Teredinibacter purpureus: one gene and its partners. The protein of the gene in region 2 interacts with the protein of the main gene of each other region in a pairwise test. Links are inferred from orthologs where the notes say so. Each region holds a gene or a part of one and is shown on either strand. Other genes may lie near its edges.

What was found.
Region 1: the proteins of H5647_RS06495 (region 2) and ftsA interact in binary tests that used the Escherichia coli proteins (3 or more experiments, as listed by UniProt). The link is inferred for Teredinibacter purpureus from one-to-one orthologs.
Region 3: the proteins of H5647_RS06495 (region 2) and ftsZ interact in binary tests that used the Escherichia coli proteins (3 or more experiments, as listed by UniProt). The link is inferred for Teredinibacter purpureus from one-to-one orthologs.

What each region holds. Positions count from the first base shown.
Region 1 is NZ_CP060092.1:2,244,932-2,248,659, reverse strand. The notes cover bases 1-2,790. They hold ftsA (cell division protein FtsA), read right to left. Parts: upstream 2,114-2,790; coding sequence 887-2,113; downstream 1-886. Other genes in these bases: H5647_RS09720 (cell division protein FtsQ/DivIB), read right to left, coding at 2,181-2,790; ftsZ (cell division protein FtsZ), read right to left, coding at 1-810. In the rest of the region: more of H5647_RS09720, read right to left, coding at 2,791-3,017; H5647_RS09715 (D-alanine--D-alanine ligase), read right to left, coding at 3,056-3,728. UniProt on the Escherichia coli protein: Essential cell division protein that assists in the assembly of the Z ring. May serve as the principal membrane anchor for the Z ring.
Region 2 is NZ_CP060092.1:1,464,590-1,471,092, reverse strand. What follows is about bases 1,478-4,416. They hold H5647_RS06495 (rod shape-determining protein), read right to left. Parts: upstream 3,494-4,416; coding sequence 2,462-3,493; downstream 1,478-2,461. Other genes in these bases: gatA (Asp-tRNA(Asn)/Glu-tRNA(Gln) amidotransferase subunit GatA), read left to right, coding at 4,084-4,416; gatC (Asp-tRNA(Asn)/Glu-tRNA(Gln) amidotransferase subunit GatC), read left to right, coding at 3,727-4,008; mreC (rod shape-determining protein MreC), read right to left, coding at 1,483-2,313; mreD (rod shape-determining protein MreD), read right to left, coding at 1,478-1,483. Outside these bases: rng (ribonuclease G), read right to left, coding at 1-273; H5647_RS06510 (Maf family protein), read right to left, coding at 282-905; more of mreD, read right to left, coding at 995-1,477; more of gatA, read left to right, coding at 4,417-5,538; Asp-tRNA(Asn)/Glu-tRNA(Gln) amidotransferase subunit GatB, read left to right, coding at 5,551-6,503. UniProt on the Escherichia coli protein: Forms membrane-associated dynamic filaments that are essential for cell shape determination. Acts by regulating cell wall synthesis and cell elongation, and thus cell shape.
Region 3 is NZ_CP060092.1:2,246,939-2,253,493, forward strand. Bases 1-2,991 are described here. They hold ftsZ (cell division protein FtsZ), read left to right. Parts: upstream 1-911; coding sequence 912-2,072; downstream 2,073-2,991. Other genes in these bases: ftsA (cell division protein FtsA), read left to right, coding at 1-835; lpxC (UDP-3-O-acyl-N-acetylglucosamine deacetylase), read left to right, coding at 2,632-2,991. Outside these bases: more of lpxC, read left to right, coding at 2,992-3,546; H5647_RS09740 (M23 family metallopeptidase), read left to right, coding at 3,831-4,763; preprotein translocase subunit SecA, read left to right, coding at 4,883-6,555. UniProt on the Escherichia coli protein: Essential cell division protein that forms a contractile ring structure (Z ring) at the future cell division site. The regulation of the ring assembly controls the timing and the location of cell division.

The DNA of each region.
Region 1 (3,728 bases), 780 kb from region 2 along the record:
ATCCATACCCGCTGTAATATTAACTAGAATTCCCCGCGCACCCTGCAAATTAACATCTTCCAATAGTGGACTGCGCACTGCGGCTTCTGCGGCTTCTCGCGCACGGTTTTCACCGGTCGAGCTGCCACTTCCCATCATTGCCATACCCATTTCAGACATTACCGTGCGAACATCGGCAAAATCCACGTTGATCATACCAGGCCGAATAATCAAATCTGCTATGCCTTGCACTGCGCCTAACAACACATCATTCGCAGCTTTAAACGCATCAAGAAGTGTCGTAGCTTTACCCAATACAGCCAAAAGCTTTTCGTTAGGTATCGTGATCAGTGAGTCAACGCGATCTTGTAATTGCTTAATACCCTCATCTGCGATCGCCATGCGCTTGCGCCCTTCAAACGGAAACGGCTTGGTTACAACCGCAACCGTTAGAATACCGAGTTCTTTAGCAATTTCCGCGACAACGGGAGCACCACCCGTACCAGTACCACCGCCCATACCGGCCGTAATGAACACCATGTCAGCGCCTTCCAGCACCTCGATAATACGTTCACGATCTTCAAGCGCGGCCTCGCGGCCGATCTGTGGATTTGCGCCTGCGCCAAGGCCCTTGGTAATGCAATGGCCAAGCTGTAAAACCGTTCTTGCATCAACATCTTTCAAAGCTTGAGCGTCAGTGTTTGCACATATAAATTCAACGCCATCTACAGCGTTTGTAATCATATGCTTTACAGCGTTACCGCCGCCGCCGCCAACACCTACAACTTTGATAACCGCGTTCTGCGGAATACTATCAACTAATTCAAACATAAGAGTTCCCCTCTTTATCCCCTTGATTTTGACTACCATTAATGCAACGTCAATTTCGCTGCATCAAATTTCTAAATTACAAGTTTCGTTGAAACCAAGATTTCAACCGACTAATAAAACTTTCACCCTGCTCGGCACCGTATACACTCTCGCCATTTTGATGCATACCGTAAATGAGCAAACCTACGCCGGTCGAGTAAATAGGATTATCAACAATATCTTTCAGCCCACTAATATTAGTGGGTGCCCCTAACCGTACGGGCATATGAAATATTTCTTCTGCTAACTCAATAACACCTTCCATTTTTGAGGTGCCACCCGTTAAAACAATACCTGCTGCAACTAAATGCTCAAACCCACTGCGACGCAACTCTGACTGCACGAGTGTAAACAGTTCGTCATAACGCGGTTCTACCACTTCAGCGAGGGCTTGCCTGGACAAGTTTCGTGCAGGCCTATCGCCAACACTAGGTACTTTTATTGTTTCTTCGGCTCCAGTTAATTTTGCAAGTGCACAAGCATACTTTATCTTAATTTCTTCTGCGTATTGCGTGGGTGTTCGCAATGCCATTGCAATATCATTCGTCACTTGGTCTCCCGCTATAGGGATTACACCCGTATGGCGAATAGCGCCTTCGGTAAAGATTGCGATATCCGTAGTACCGCCTCCAATATCGACCAAGCACACTCCCAATTCTTTTTCATCTTCTGTTAGTACGGAATAAGCTGATGCTAACTGCTCTAGGATGACGTCTTCAACTTCTAAGCCACAACGGCGAATACATTTTTCAATATTCTGAGCCGCATTTACGGCACAGGTCACTAGATGAACCTTCGCTTCCAAGCGAACACCCGACATTCCTAGCGGCTCTTTAACACCTTCTTGCTCATCAATTAAATATTCCTGCGGCAATATATGTAAAATTTTCTGGTCCGCAGGTATAGCAACCGCTTGGGCTGCGTCGATGACTCGATCAAGATCTTGTGCGAACACTTCCCGATCTTTGATCGCAACAATGCCGTGAGAGTTAAGGCTACGAATATGGCTACCCGCAATACCAACGTAGACAGAGTGAATTTCACACCCAGCCATTAACTCAGCTTCTTCAATCGCGCGCTGAATAGATTGCACCGTCGATTCAATATTGACGACCACGCCTTTTTTCATACCGACAGATTTATGCGAACCAATTCCTACAACCGATAGTTCTGTTTCGGCTGATATTTCCCCTACAATCGCAACTACCTTGGATGTCCCTATATCCAGGCCAACAATCATGCGTCCCCCGCTCGAATGTGCCATTTAATTACCCGCCGTTTATTTTAATTTGTTCACCGTCTGCTGCTCGAATATGCCTATCGGGACTTTTTTAGTCTAGTCGCCAGGCCACTGCCATGCCGCTTTCGTAACGCATATCGACCCGTTTTACGCGACCTATGTCGGGCTGCAAATTTGTATCGTATACCAATAAGAAATTGCGTAACTTGGTCAACACATCATATTGGCCAAATACTATTTCAATTCCGTTTTTCAAACTAATAGACCACGCCATTGTTTCATCTACATTCACGCCCGTAAGCACCAATTTTCGACTTGCAAACAGTTCAGTCATTTCCAAATAAGTGCGCGTAATGGCCAAACTCTCGTTTAAAGGCCCAGCTAAACGAGGCAAATGGCTCAACGAAACATTCTCGTCAATAACTATTACTGCACCCTCGTTGCTAATAAACGCATCATCAGCCCAACGGGCTATCGGTTTTTCTTCATTCACTTCAATCAACAAACCATCTGGCCAACTGCGCTGAACACTCGCCGATTTAACCCAAGGCTCTATCTGTAATCGCAACTGTAAATCAACCAAATTAACATCAACGAAGTTACTGCTAATTTGGTCCATTACCATCTTTTGAATATTCTTCTGGGATAAGTACGTAAATTCTCCCTTGACGACAATATTCGCAACGGGCTTGTTAACCAAGGATTGAAACTTGCTATACAGCTCTTTCCAATTCACAAAATAGAATACAAAACCACTGAACCCTATAAAAAAACAAAACCTCAAAAAACGCATGCTACGCGGATAAATAGCGCCACTACTGCTATCACCCTTTGACTTTTTTACAGCACCTTTGACCGAATCGCTTGCTGCGCGACGTGGCTTAAGCGTACGCTCACGCTTTACTCCTCGCTTTCGATCTAAAGACATACACCGCCCAAAATACCGTTACCATTATTGTCTCGTCGCTAATCCAGCGTTAGCGTCAATATTTCCGTTACCAAACGGCTAAAATCTATTCCTTCGGCCTTGGCTGCCATTGGCACCAAACTATGATCGGTCATGCCGGGAACAGTGTTCACCTCTAAGAGATAAAACGCTCCACACTCATCTTGCATTACATCCACACGACCCCACCCCTCACAACCAATCGAGTCAAAGGCCCGAACCGCCAACGCTTTTATCTCGGCGAGTTGCTCTACACTTAAGCTAGACGGGCATTTATAACGCGTATTGTTCGACTGGTATTTTGCGTCGTAATCATAAAAATCATTATCAGTTTCCAACTCAACCGGCTCGAGTGCTTGCCCATTTAAAATTGCAACCGAAAACTCTGCACCTGTAATTTTTTGCTCGGCCAAAACTAAGTGATCGAATCCATTGGCGTACTCAAAAGCCTTAACTAGGGCGCTGGCGGAATCAGCGGTACACATACCAATACTAGACCCTTCGCGTACGGGCTTTACAAACACAGTGCCACCGAGGCTCGTGATTATCGCTTGCATATCAGAATCATTTTTTACCACGTGATAGCGTGGTGTTGACAAACCTTCAGACAACCAAATTTGCTTGGTTTTTAATTTGTCCATTGCTATTGCTGAAGCGGTATGACGGCTGCCCGTATACGGCTTACCCATTAAA
Region 2 (6,503 bases):
TATATCAGCCTCGGCGTTGCCACGCTCTTCAATGCCGTTTTCATTTAACGCGGGAATATCCGATACGTGAATAAACCCCGCCTTAGCCTGACCTATATCGACGAAGGCGGCCTGCATACCGGGCAATACACGCACGACTTTGCCCTTATAAATATTACCAACAAACCCTTTTGTGCGCGCGCGCTCTACGAACACCTCTTGCAGAACACCATTTTCAACAAGCGCTGCGCGGGTTTCAGTAGGGCCAAAATTGACTAGGATTTCTTCACTCATACGGTCATCTATTGATTCGTTGCTTGCCCTATAGGCACATTAAACCGATTAAGTAACGCGGCCGTTTCGAACAATGGCAGCCCCATCACACCTGAATAGCTACCGTCTATTCGCTCTATAAAAATAGCGGCTAGACCTTGAATGCCATACCCACCGGCTTTATCGGCGGGTTCACCTGTTTGCCAATAAGCCTGCGCCTCACGGAGGGTGATGTTACGACAATATACCCGCGTGGTATTAATGACCGTTTCTATAGTATCACCCAAGCATACCGATACAGCAGTCATCACTTCATGGGATGTTTCACTTATGGCCATTAACATGGCCACAGCCTCGGCCTTGTTATTGGGTTTTTCGAGTACTGCGCCCGCACAAACGACAATAGTATCTGCACCAAGAACCGGCACCCTGCAGCTCGGTTTCATTTCGCCGTGAACTTTATAGCCTGCAAGGGCTTTTGTTTCGGCAAGCCTATGAACGTAATCCGTTGGGTTTTCGTCCGGCTCACGCGTCTCGGGTACATCGGCTACTATGCATTGATATTGGACGCCAATTTGCTCTAACAGTTCGCGCCGCCGAGGAGAACGAGAGGCAAGGATAAGATGTGGTACAACACGGTCTTGAGAATTCAACAACAACCCCTTCGCTTTTGTTAATAGTAGGTTTTAATTCACCGAGTGAATGGTTACGGATAAAAAAAGTAAGGCGGGAAGTTTACCACTCAAGCAAGTCGATAACGCTGGCGAATTCGCTGAATCACAAAAACAAGTAAAGGCCAGCACAGCGCACTCATAACGGTGGGCAATATCAATAATTGTGCCGGAGAACGGTAACCTGCAAGGCCTTGTATCCAGTTCACAACGACTTGGTGTGTACCGACCAATACAAAAATCCACAGCGACTGATGCCAAACTGAATAATTACGGATTCGCTGGTAAGACAGTAAACAAATGTAAGCCAGGACAGTGAGGGCCAGCGCATGCGCTCCCCAAACCGTGACCTCGACAACATCTTGAACAAGACCGGCGCTCCAGGCGAAGAGCATCCCAATATGCTGCGGTGAGTGCATCACCCAATAAACGACCAACATGCACACGATTTCGGGACGGAGGTAAGCCGCTTCTTGGGAGAGCGGGAATACGGCAATAAGCAGCCCACACAAAAGGCTAATAACAATCAATACAACCGGGCGCCCGCGCTCTACAACCACTAAGGCACCACTTCCGAAGGCGGCTGGTCAAACACCAGTAACACATGCCGGCTCTTATTCATTTCGGCCATAGGCCGTGCAATAACTTGCGCAAAAGGCTTACCAGGATCAAAGCGTACTTCGACAACTTCGGCAACTGGGTAACCAATAGGAAAACGCTGCCCTAGGCCGGAGCTGACCAATAGGTCGCCGGCTTGAATATCCACCGTATTTGACACGTGCCGTATCGCTAGTTGATACAAGCTCCCGATACCTTCGGCCACTAACCGAACACCATTGCGATTAATCTGAACAGGTAAAGCATGCGTGGTGTCGGTAATGAGTAATACATGGCTGCTGCCCATTCCCACACTCACAACCTGCCCCATTAGCCCTGAAGCATCAACCATAGCCTGACCGACATACACGCCGTCGTTACGGCCCTTATTAATAATCACTTTGTGGATGGTGGGGTCGGGTGCAACGCCAATAAGCTCGGCGATAATCACCCGATCTTCAAGCATATCAGCCGAATTCAGCAGTTGACGAAGTCGCGTGTTTTCGGCGGATAACGACGCCATTTGCTGAAGTTTACGTTTATGAACCAGTAGCTCCGTACGTAAAGCATCATTTTCCTGCTGGAGACGCCCGCGCGACATTACACGATTATCGGCCCAGTCACTCGCGCGAGCGGGCAAATCTGACACCCAATACAAGGGCGCGGAAAAATCCGTAGCGTGGTTTTCAATCGATTCAAACCAATCGGTATAAAGGTAGGTATAAGCGAGCCCGAGAGACGCGATGATTAGCACCACGACACGAACAGAGAGAGAGGGACCTTGGCGAAACAGCGGTTTGATGGCGGGCTCCGTTGTATAGTTGTTGCGCCGTTAATGGTTTAATTTCATATCGGCACCGCTAAAGCGGAGCTGATATGAATTGCGCGCTAGAGAGAAACGTAACGTTTGCTCATATTACGTCATCCTACAGGTGCGCGCCTTAATAGACTAAATCGACGGAGTCTTGATCCATTAGTTCCATTGCACGGCCACCACCACGGGCAACACAGGTCAATGGGTCTTCTGCGACCACAACCGGCAAACCGGTTTCCTCACTCAACAATCGATCGAGATCGCGCAACAAAGCGCCACCACCGGTTAACACCAAGCCACTTTCGGCAATATCCGACGCTAGCTCAGGCGGCGATTGCTCCAGAGCACTTTTAACCGACTGGACGATCCCCGAAAGCGGCTCTTGTAACGCCTCCAACACTTCATCGCTATTGAGGGTGAAACTCTTGGGTACGCCTTCAGCAAGATTGCGGCCACGCACATCGATTTCCAATACTTCACTGCCCGCATAAGCACAGCCAATTTCTTTCTTAATGCGTTCGGCCGTCGCGTCGCCAATAACACTACCGTATTTACGGCGTACGAAATTAACAATCGCTTCGTCGAAACGATCACCGCCAACACGTACAGAGTCAGACAACACGACACCGTTAAGCGAAATAATAGCGATTTCAGTCGTACCACCACCAATATCCACCACCATGGAACCTGTCGCTTCAGATACGCTCAAACCCGCGCCTATGGCCGCAGCCATAGGCTCTTCAATCAATCGTACTTCACGTGCACCTGCGCCCAGCACCGATTCACGGATAGCCCGTTTCTCCACCTCGGTAGACAAACACGGTACGCAAACCAATACACGAGGGCTTGGCTGAAACCAGCTATTCTCGTGCACTTTTTTGATGAAGTGCTGCAACATTTTTTCCGTTACCTGAAAATCTGCGATTACGCCGTCTTTTAAGGGGCGAATAGCCGTAATGTTACCCGGTGTGCGACCAAGCATACGCTTGGCTGCCATGCCCACCGCCTCAACCGATTTCTGCCCGTTTTGATTACGAATGGCAACAACGGAAGGCTCGTCGAGCACAATACCGCGTTCACGAACATAAATAAGAGTGTTTGCTGTACCTAAATCAATAGATAAATCGTTGGAAAAAAGACCGCGTAAACGCTTAAACATATTTTTTAAAACCTTGTTTTTTCGGCCAGAGTGAATTTACGCTGGCTAGAAAATTCTGTTTTTTTCATCCGATTGGATTGTCGTCGGCTAACAGCCCTAAAAATGCACACAACAACCGACAAATCCTTAGATTGTGGGCACTCTATCAACGCCGGGGATTTTGGGCAAGGCGCAAATATGGTAACGTTACGCGTTTAGTGTAATTACCTCCCCAACGCTTTCAGGAGCTTAGCGTGAACCCTTCAGAAATTGAAAAATTGGCCAACTTGGCCCGCTTAAAAATAAGCGAAGAAACTATTGAAGAAACAGCCAAAAGCATTACGGAAGTACTTGCGCTAGTTGATCAATTACAAGCGGCAGATACAGACGGCACCACGCCTATGGCCCACCCTTTAGATGCCACCCAACGGTTACGTGCCGATAAGGTCACCGAGCCGAATCAGCGAGGACAGTTTCAAGCCATTGCGCCCGCGACTGAAAACGGCCTTTATCTTGTGCCCAAAGTCATCGAATAAACGCAACAGCGCTATAACCAATACACCACTTGCAGCCCCACATTCCTTTACCAGGACTCATATCAGGATCACGTAATGCATAACCTGACCATTGCCGAAATCATTCGCGGTTTACGCGCGAAAACATTTTCGAGTGAAGACATTACCCGTCACTATCTGGAGCGTATCAAATCGCTCGATACGGCCTATAACAGCTTTATAACCGTGACAGAAGCGCAGGCTATCGCTAGCGCTAAAGCCGCCGATCTTCGACTGGCCGAAGGTGACGCCCATCCATTATGCGGTGTGCCTTTCGCCCACAAAGACATTTTCTGCACCGACGGCGTTAAAACAACCTGCGGCTCGAAGATGCTCGATAATTTTGTACCGCCCTACAATGCTACCGTCGTCCAAAACTATCTAGACGCCGGTGCCGTGATGCTAGGCAAAACCAATATGGATGAGTTCGCAATGGGCTCATCCAATGAGACCAGCTATTTTGGGCCAGTGAAAAACCCGTGGAACACGAGCTGTGTACCCGGCGGCTCGTCGGGTGGTTCCGCCGCTGCAGTGGCCGCACGCATGGCGCCTGCCGCTACCGCAACCGATACAGGCGGCTCTATTCGCCAGCCCGCGGCGTTGTGCGGCATTACGGGTATTAAACCCACCTACGGGCGTGTCTCTCGCTGGGGCATGATTGCCTTTGCTTCGAGTTTGGATCAAGCCGGCGTCATGACACGTACGGCTGAAGACGCAGCCATAATGCTCAATGTAATGGCCAGCTTCGACAGCAAAGATTCCACCTGTGTCGATGAGCCCTTAAGTGATTACACCGCAACCCTCAACGACTCGCTAGAAGGCGTTACCATTGGTGTACCCCAAGAATATTTCGGCGAAGGCCTAAACCCCGGCACACAATCAGCCGTAGAAGCGGCCATTAAAGAGTATGAAAAGGCCGGCGCCACAATCAAATCAATCTCGTTACCTCATTCACATTTAGCGGTACCGGCGTATTACGTTATTGCTCCTGCCGAATGTTCCGCGAATTTATCGCGCTTCGATGGTGTACGTTACGGCCATCGCTGTGATAACCCAAAAAACTTAGAAGACCTCTACACACGCTCACGCGGAGAAGGCTTTGGAGATGAAGTTAAGCGTCGTATTTTAGTGGGCGCCTACTGTTTGTCGGCCGGCTATTACGATGCTTATTACGGTAAAGCCCAACAAGTTCGTCGCTTGATCAAACAAGATTTTGTTAACGCGTTTAAGGAGGTCGATGTCATTATGGGGCCAACTTCACCGTCTCCTGCGTTCGAATTCGGCGAAAAGGGTGACGACCCCGTTGCGATGTACCTAGAAGACATCTACACCATTGCGACCAATCTTGCCGGGCTTCCGGGCATGTCCATTCCGTGCGGTCTCGTCGATAACAAGCCCGTAGGCTTGCAGCTAATCGGCAATTATTTTGCCGAAGGCAAGTTATTAAACCTCGCGCATCAATACCAGCAAGCAACGGACTTCCACACCGCTGCTCCGGCTTCCATCACGTAAGGAGTAATCAATATGGAATGGGAAACGGTTATAGGGTTGGAGGTACACGTACAACTGGCCACCAACAGCAAAATATTTTCTGGTTCCAGCATCGCCTTCGGTGCTGAGCCCAACACGCAAGCATGCGCAATCGACTTGGCCATGCCCGGCACTCTACCAACACCAAACGAGCAAGCGTTTCGCTACGCCACTATGTTTGGCCTGGCCGTGAACGCCGAAATAGGTAAGCGTTCCGTATTCGAACGCAAAAACTACTTTTACCCCGACTTACCTAAAGGCTATCAAACCACGCAGTTGGACGAACCTATTGTGGGGCCCGGCCACATGGATTTACAGCTTGAGGGCGGAAGAGAAAAACGTGTACGCATTCATCACGCACACTTAGAAGAAGATGCCGGTAAATCTTTACATGAAGATTTTCATGGTATGAGCGGTATCGACTTAAACCGCGCCGGTACACCGCTTATCGAAGTGGTTACGGAGCCCGACATGTGTAACTCAGAAGAGGCCGTGGCTTTTGCGAGAAAACTGCATTCAATCGTCACTTCTTTGGGTATTTGTGATGGTGAAATGAGCCAGGGCTCCATGCGTTTCGATGTCAATATTTCGGTACGCCCCAAGGGGCAAAAAACGCTAGGAACGCGCACAGAAACCAAAAACCTCAACTCTTACCGGTTTATGGAACGCTGTATCCACCAAGAAGTCGAGCGTCAGATAGAAGTACTCGAAGACGGTGGCACCATAACCCAAGAAACCCGTCTTTATGATGGTGATACGCATACTGCCCGCGGCATGCGCTCGAAAGAAGAAGCCAACGATTATCGTTACTTCCCTTGCCCTGACTTATTACCCGTTATTATCGATGACGACTATATCGAAGCCATTCGCGCCACGCTGCCCGAGTTGCCCGATGCGCGCCAAAAGCGTTACGAAGCCACTTTTGGTCTTTCCGGTTACGACGCTGG
Region 3 (6,555 bases), 780 kb from region 2 along the record:
GCCGCAGGAATATTTAATTGATGAGCAAGAAGGTGTTAAAGAGCCGCTAGGAATGTCGGGTGTTCGCTTGGAAGCGAAGGTTCATCTAGTGACCTGTGCCGTAAATGCGGCTCAGAATATTGAAAAATGTATTCGCCGTTGTGGCTTAGAAGTTGAAGACGTCATCCTAGAGCAGTTAGCATCAGCTTATTCCGTACTAACAGAAGATGAAAAAGAATTGGGAGTGTGCTTGGTCGATATTGGAGGCGGTACTACGGATATCGCAATCTTTACCGAAGGCGCTATTCGCCATACGGGTGTAATCCCTATAGCGGGAGACCAAGTGACGAATGATATTGCAATGGCATTGCGAACACCCACGCAATACGCAGAAGAAATTAAGATAAAGTATGCTTGTGCACTTGCAAAATTAACTGGAGCCGAAGAAACAATAAAAGTACCTAGTGTTGGCGATAGGCCTGCACGAAACTTGTCCAGGCAAGCCCTCGCTGAAGTGGTAGAACCGCGTTATGACGAACTGTTTACACTCGTGCAGTCAGAGTTGCGTCGCAGTGGGTTTGAGCATTTAGTTGCAGCAGGTATTGTTTTAACGGGTGGCACCTCAAAAATGGAAGGTGTTATTGAGTTAGCAGAAGAAATATTTCATATGCCCGTACGGTTAGGGGCACCCACTAATATTAGTGGGCTGAAAGATATTGTTGATAATCCTATTTACTCGACCGGCGTAGGTTTGCTCATTTACGGTATGCATCAAAATGGCGAGAGTGTATACGGTGCCGAGCAGGGTGAAAGTTTTATTAGTCGGTTGAAATCTTGGTTTCAACGAAACTTGTAATTTAGAAATTTGATGCAGCGAAATTGACGTTGCATTAATGGTAGTCAAAATCAAGGGGATAAAGAGGGGAACTCTTATGTTTGAATTAGTTGATAGTATTCCGCAGAACGCGGTTATCAAAGTTGTAGGTGTTGGCGGCGGCGGCGGTAACGCTGTAAAGCATATGATTACAAACGCTGTAGATGGCGTTGAATTTATATGTGCAAACACTGACGCTCAAGCTTTGAAAGATGTTGATGCAAGAACGGTTTTACAGCTTGGCCATTGCATTACCAAGGGCCTTGGCGCAGGCGCAAATCCACAGATCGGCCGCGAGGCCGCGCTTGAAGATCGTGAACGTATTATCGAGGTGCTGGAAGGCGCTGACATGGTGTTCATTACGGCCGGTATGGGCGGTGGTACTGGTACGGGTGGTGCTCCCGTTGTCGCGGAAATTGCTAAAGAACTCGGTATTCTAACGGTTGCGGTTGTAACCAAGCCGTTTCCGTTTGAAGGGCGCAAGCGCATGGCGATCGCAGATGAGGGTATTAAGCAATTACAAGATCGCGTTGACTCACTGATCACGATACCTAACGAAAAGCTTTTGGCTGTATTGGGTAAAGCTACGACACTTCTTGATGCGTTTAAAGCTGCGAATGATGTGTTGTTAGGCGCAGTGCAAGGCATAGCAGATTTGATTATTCGGCCTGGTATGATCAACGTGGATTTTGCCGATGTTCGCACGGTAATGTCTGAAATGGGTATGGCAATGATGGGAAGTGGCAGCTCGACCGGTGAAAACCGTGCGCGAGAAGCCGCAGAAGCCGCAGTGCGCAGTCCACTATTGGAAGATGTTAATTTGCAGGGTGCGCGGGGAATTCTAGTTAATATTACAGCGGGTATGGATCTTTCCTTGGGCGAATTCACAGAGGTGGGTGATACGATTGAAGAATTTGCGTCCGGCGATGCAACGGTTGTAGTGGGTACTGTAATTGACCCAGATATGTCGAACGAGTTGCGCGTAACGGTTGTTGCAACCGGGTTAGGCGCAGGTGAGCGAGTTCAACAAGCACCACCTACAAAAGTGGTAATTGATAACACGCGCACAGCTGACGGCCGTCCGAATTATAGTGAATTGGATCGTCCTACTATTATTCGAAATACACAGCAGACCAAGGTAGCGCCGGAAGTGGAACCACAGGAAAAAGATTTGGAATATCTCGATATTCCAGCATTTCTTCGTCGCCAAGCTGACTAATTTTTCGTTTTATGCGAGAGAGTATGGCTCAGCTGAATGTGATGTAATAAATGTGATGTGTGGCGGTGAGTTCCCCGCTCTTCTTCGGCGATGCCGGAGAACACATGGATGTGGCTGCCTCAACAGGCTCAAACTTGCAGCAGCCATGGGGTTCCCCCATGGCTGCGCACTATAGGACGTTATCTGACGTGCGCTCTATGTTTGAAGTAGTTTGAAGGTGTGAAGTCGATTGAAGATATAATGACGGGCCTAATTTATCTTAATTTGGCGCGTTAGCGCTCAAAATTTGACGTAATACGACGTTTGATCTAGCAAAAGTGGTAACCTCAACATCGTTCAGGAGAGAGGTTCACGCTGAACCGAATGGGCTCTCAATAGTCTGAAATAGAGTCTTTTTATATCGCTCGAGCTTGGATCGGTATTATCGAGATTACCCCTGAACAAAAGTATGAATAGTAGCGGTCAATATTGGTTAAATAATGGTCAGATAGGTTGGTTTGGCGTATGCGTTCTGTTATTATGCGCGCCGCTTTCCAGCCTACCTTTGAGACACGATTGAATGATAAAGCAACGAACACTGAAAAATGAAATCAGAGCGACCGGTGTTGGTCTACACACAGGACAAAAGGTGTATTTAACCCTGCGTCCCGCACCGATTGATGCTGGTATCGTCTTTCGACGAGTGGATTTAAGTCCCGTTGTAGAGATTGAAGCTAAGGCTGAAAATGTAGGGGACACCACACTTTCTACTACGTTAGTAAATGGTGACGTTCGCGTCTCTACCGTTGAACATTTACTTTCTGCAATGGCCGGGCTCGGTATCGACAACGCCATTATTGAAGTGAGTGCTGACGAAGTACCTATTATGGACGGCAGTGCGGGCCCATTTGTATTTCTAATTCAGTCCGCGGGTATCCAAGAGCAGGCTGCCCCTAAGAAGTTTATACGTATTAAGAAAAAGGTAGTTGTGAGAGACGGCGATAAAGAAGCCGCTTTCCTACCTTTTAATGGTTTTAAGGTTACTTTTGCAATTGAATTTGATCACCCTGTGTTCAAAGGGCGTAAATTAGATGCTACCGTAGATTTTTCAAGCACATCGTTCGTTAAAGAAGTTTCACGTGCACGTACTTTCGGTTTTATGCATGAAATAGAATATTTACGCTCCAAAGGGCTCGCCAAAGGTGGAAGTGTCGATAACGCTATTGTGGTCGATAAGTATCGAATTTTAAACGATGATGGTTTGCGCTATGAAGATGAGTTTGTAAAGCATAAGGTTCTCGATGCTATCGGCGATCTTTATCTGCTGGGCACCAGCTTAATAGGCGAATTTAAAGCGTTTAAGTCCGGTCATGGTTTGAACAATAAGTCGCTTAGAGAGTTGATCAAACAGAAAGACGCGTGGGAAGTGGTGACCTTTGAAGATGATGAAGAAGCGCCTATATCCTATGTAAAGCCTTTGATGGCGGTTTCATAGCCTGCAGGCTGTTGGTCAAATTTACGAAATTAAGAATAAAAAAGACTATAATCCGTATCCAAAATGCATATGGAGTTGATGTTTCGTGGTTAGGTGTGCCATAGTTCGGTGCAATAGTTGACCGACTGCATCTGATGGACGAGTGGGCTTGCCAGTTTGCTCGCCGTGCACAACTATTAATATAAAGTGACGGAATCACATAGTATTCTCTGTCTCTGGTAATGCAATCTTCCAGAAACGAATACGTCAATCGTAACAACAGGCACCAGCGTGCAGATTAATCGATGAAAATAATCGTAGTGAGTAAGCGCCACGGTAGCACCCGCAGTTTTACGCTGGGTGGTTGGACGCGTGCGTTACTCTCTGCCTGTATGGTAGGTATTCCGGTCGGAGCTGCCACCTTGGCTGTTACGCACTTCGCTAATAATGATGCCAATGATGTTCTAACTCCAGATGCCACTCAAGCGTGGACGGAATCTTTGGCGTTGCAACAGCAGCAAGTTGAAGAAGCGCAGTATTTTACAGAGAAAAAACTTGCCGCTATAACCTTACGTGTTGCCGAACTTCAAGCTCGATTGGTGCGTTTAGACGCACTTGGCGAACGTTTGACGTCGATGGCAAAATTGGATAATGGTGAGTTTGACTTCAGCCGAGTGCCCGCGTTGGGTGGGCCAGAGCAGAATATAGACGGCGCTAATTACGCTGCACCCGAATTTAAATTGGTGTTAGAACAGCTCGGCGAACAAATCGACGACCGCCGACAGCAGCTCGATACATTAGAAGCCTTAATGGCTAAGCGTAAATTACAGAACGATGTATTTCTGGCTGGCCGCCCTATAAAAAAAGGGTGGATGTCTTCTCGGTATGGTCGCCGTAGCGATCCGTTTAACGGTCGGATAGCATGGCATGCTGGTGTTGATTTTGCCGGTAAAGAAGGTTCAGATATCGTTGCGGTTGCCGCTGGGGTTGTAACGTGGTCTGGTGAGCGTTACGGCTATGGTGAGATGGTTGAAGTTAACCACGGTAACGGCTTTAAGACACGGTATGCTCACTGTAAAGAGAATCTAGTGAACGTTGGCGACGTGGTCAAAAAAGGCCAAATCGTTGCGTTAATGGGCTCGAGCGGCCGCTCGACCGGCCCGCATGTCCACTTTGAAGTATACAAAAATGGTCGTACGGTCGACCCTGCCACCTATATTCATAGGGCTAGTAGATAGCACTCCCCCCTTAGCCAGCAATCATATCGTCACATTGCTAGGCCTCCATATTTGTCGTACCACACCAAAACTTTTACACACTGCCGAGCTTTTTTGCTCGCTCACTGGCTGGAAATCTTATGTTAGGTAAACTCTTTAGAGCCGTATTTGGTTCAAAAAATGATCGCGAGCTAAAGAAAATGGGCAAAGTTGTCCAACAAATAAACGCGTTAGAAACTCAGATAGAAGCGCTATCTGACGATGAGTTAAAAGGGAAAACAATTGAATATCGTGAGCGTTATGAGAAGGGTGAAACGCTAGAGCAGCTTCTGCCTGAGGCTTTTGCAACCGTTCGAGAGGCAAGTCGCAGAGCGATGGCTATGCGTCACTTCGATGTGCAGATGATAGGCGGTATGACCTTACATCAGGGTCGGATTTCAGAAATGAAAACAGGTGAAGGTAAAACGCTTGTTGCGACACTCGCGACTTATTTAAATGCAATTCCTGGGAAGGGTGTTCATATTGTAACAGTGAACGATTACCTGGCTACTCGAGATTCAAATTGGATGCGCCCTGTATACGAAGCATTAGGAATGACCGTTGGTTCCATTGTTTCAATGCAGGACCCGCAAGAAAAGTACAATGCGTACCGAGCTGACATCACATACGGTACGAATAACGAGTTTGGTTTCGATTACCTTCGAGATAATATGGCGTTGAGAAAAGAGGATCGCGTACAGCGGCCTTTGTTTTTTGCTGTTATCGATGAAGTGGATTCGATTTTGATCGATGAGGCAAGAACGCCGCTTATAATTTCGGGTGCTGCTGAAGATAGCTCCCTACTCTACAAGAAAATCAATGCGCTAATTCCTCAGTTAAAACTCCAGCCTGAATCTGACGAAGAAGAACCCACTGAAATCGGCCACTTTACTATTGATGAAAAAGTTCGTTCGATCGAGTTGACCGAGACTGGGCACCAGCTCGTGGAAGAGTTACTGATTGGTGCGGGCTTGCTCAAAAATGATGAAAGCTTGTATCAAGCTTCTAATCTAGGTTTGGTACACCACATCAATTCTGGCTTGCGTGCTCATCACCTCTATCAGCGAGATGTTGAATACATTGTGCAGGAAAACCAAGTGGTGCTTATTGATGAGCATACAGGCCGAACAATGCAAGGACGACGTTTGTCCGAGGGGCTGCACCAAGCAATTGAGGCGAAAGAAGGCGTTAATATTCAGGCTGAAAGCCAGACTATGGCATCGACTACCTTTCAGAATTATTTTAGATTATACCCAAAATTGTCTGGTATGACGGGCACAGCAGATACTGAAGCGTTTGAATTCCGACAGATATATGGCTTGGATGTGGTCGTCATTCCTACCAACAGACCTGTATCTCGCCAAGACTTGAATGACCTTATCTTTCTGAATGTAGAGGATAAGTACGAAGCTATCATTGAAGATGTTAAGGCTTTTCGCGAAAAAAAGGCGCCTGTATTGGTCGGTACCGCTTCGGTAGAAACATCCGAGGAAATGTCTAAACGATTAAATGCGGCGGGAATAAAACACGAAGTTCTTAATGCTAAACAACACGATCGTGAGGCCGATATTATTGCTGAGGCGGGGCGTCCTGGTGCGGTAACTATCGCTACGAATATGGCGGGTCGTGGTACCGATATTGTTTTGGGCGGTAAGTGGGAAGTTGAAGTTTCAAAACTTCAGAACCCAACAGAAACCGAAGTGGAGGCGATTAAAGCGGATTGGAAGGTTCGACACCAAATAGTGCTAGACGCTGGCGGGTTGCATATTATCGG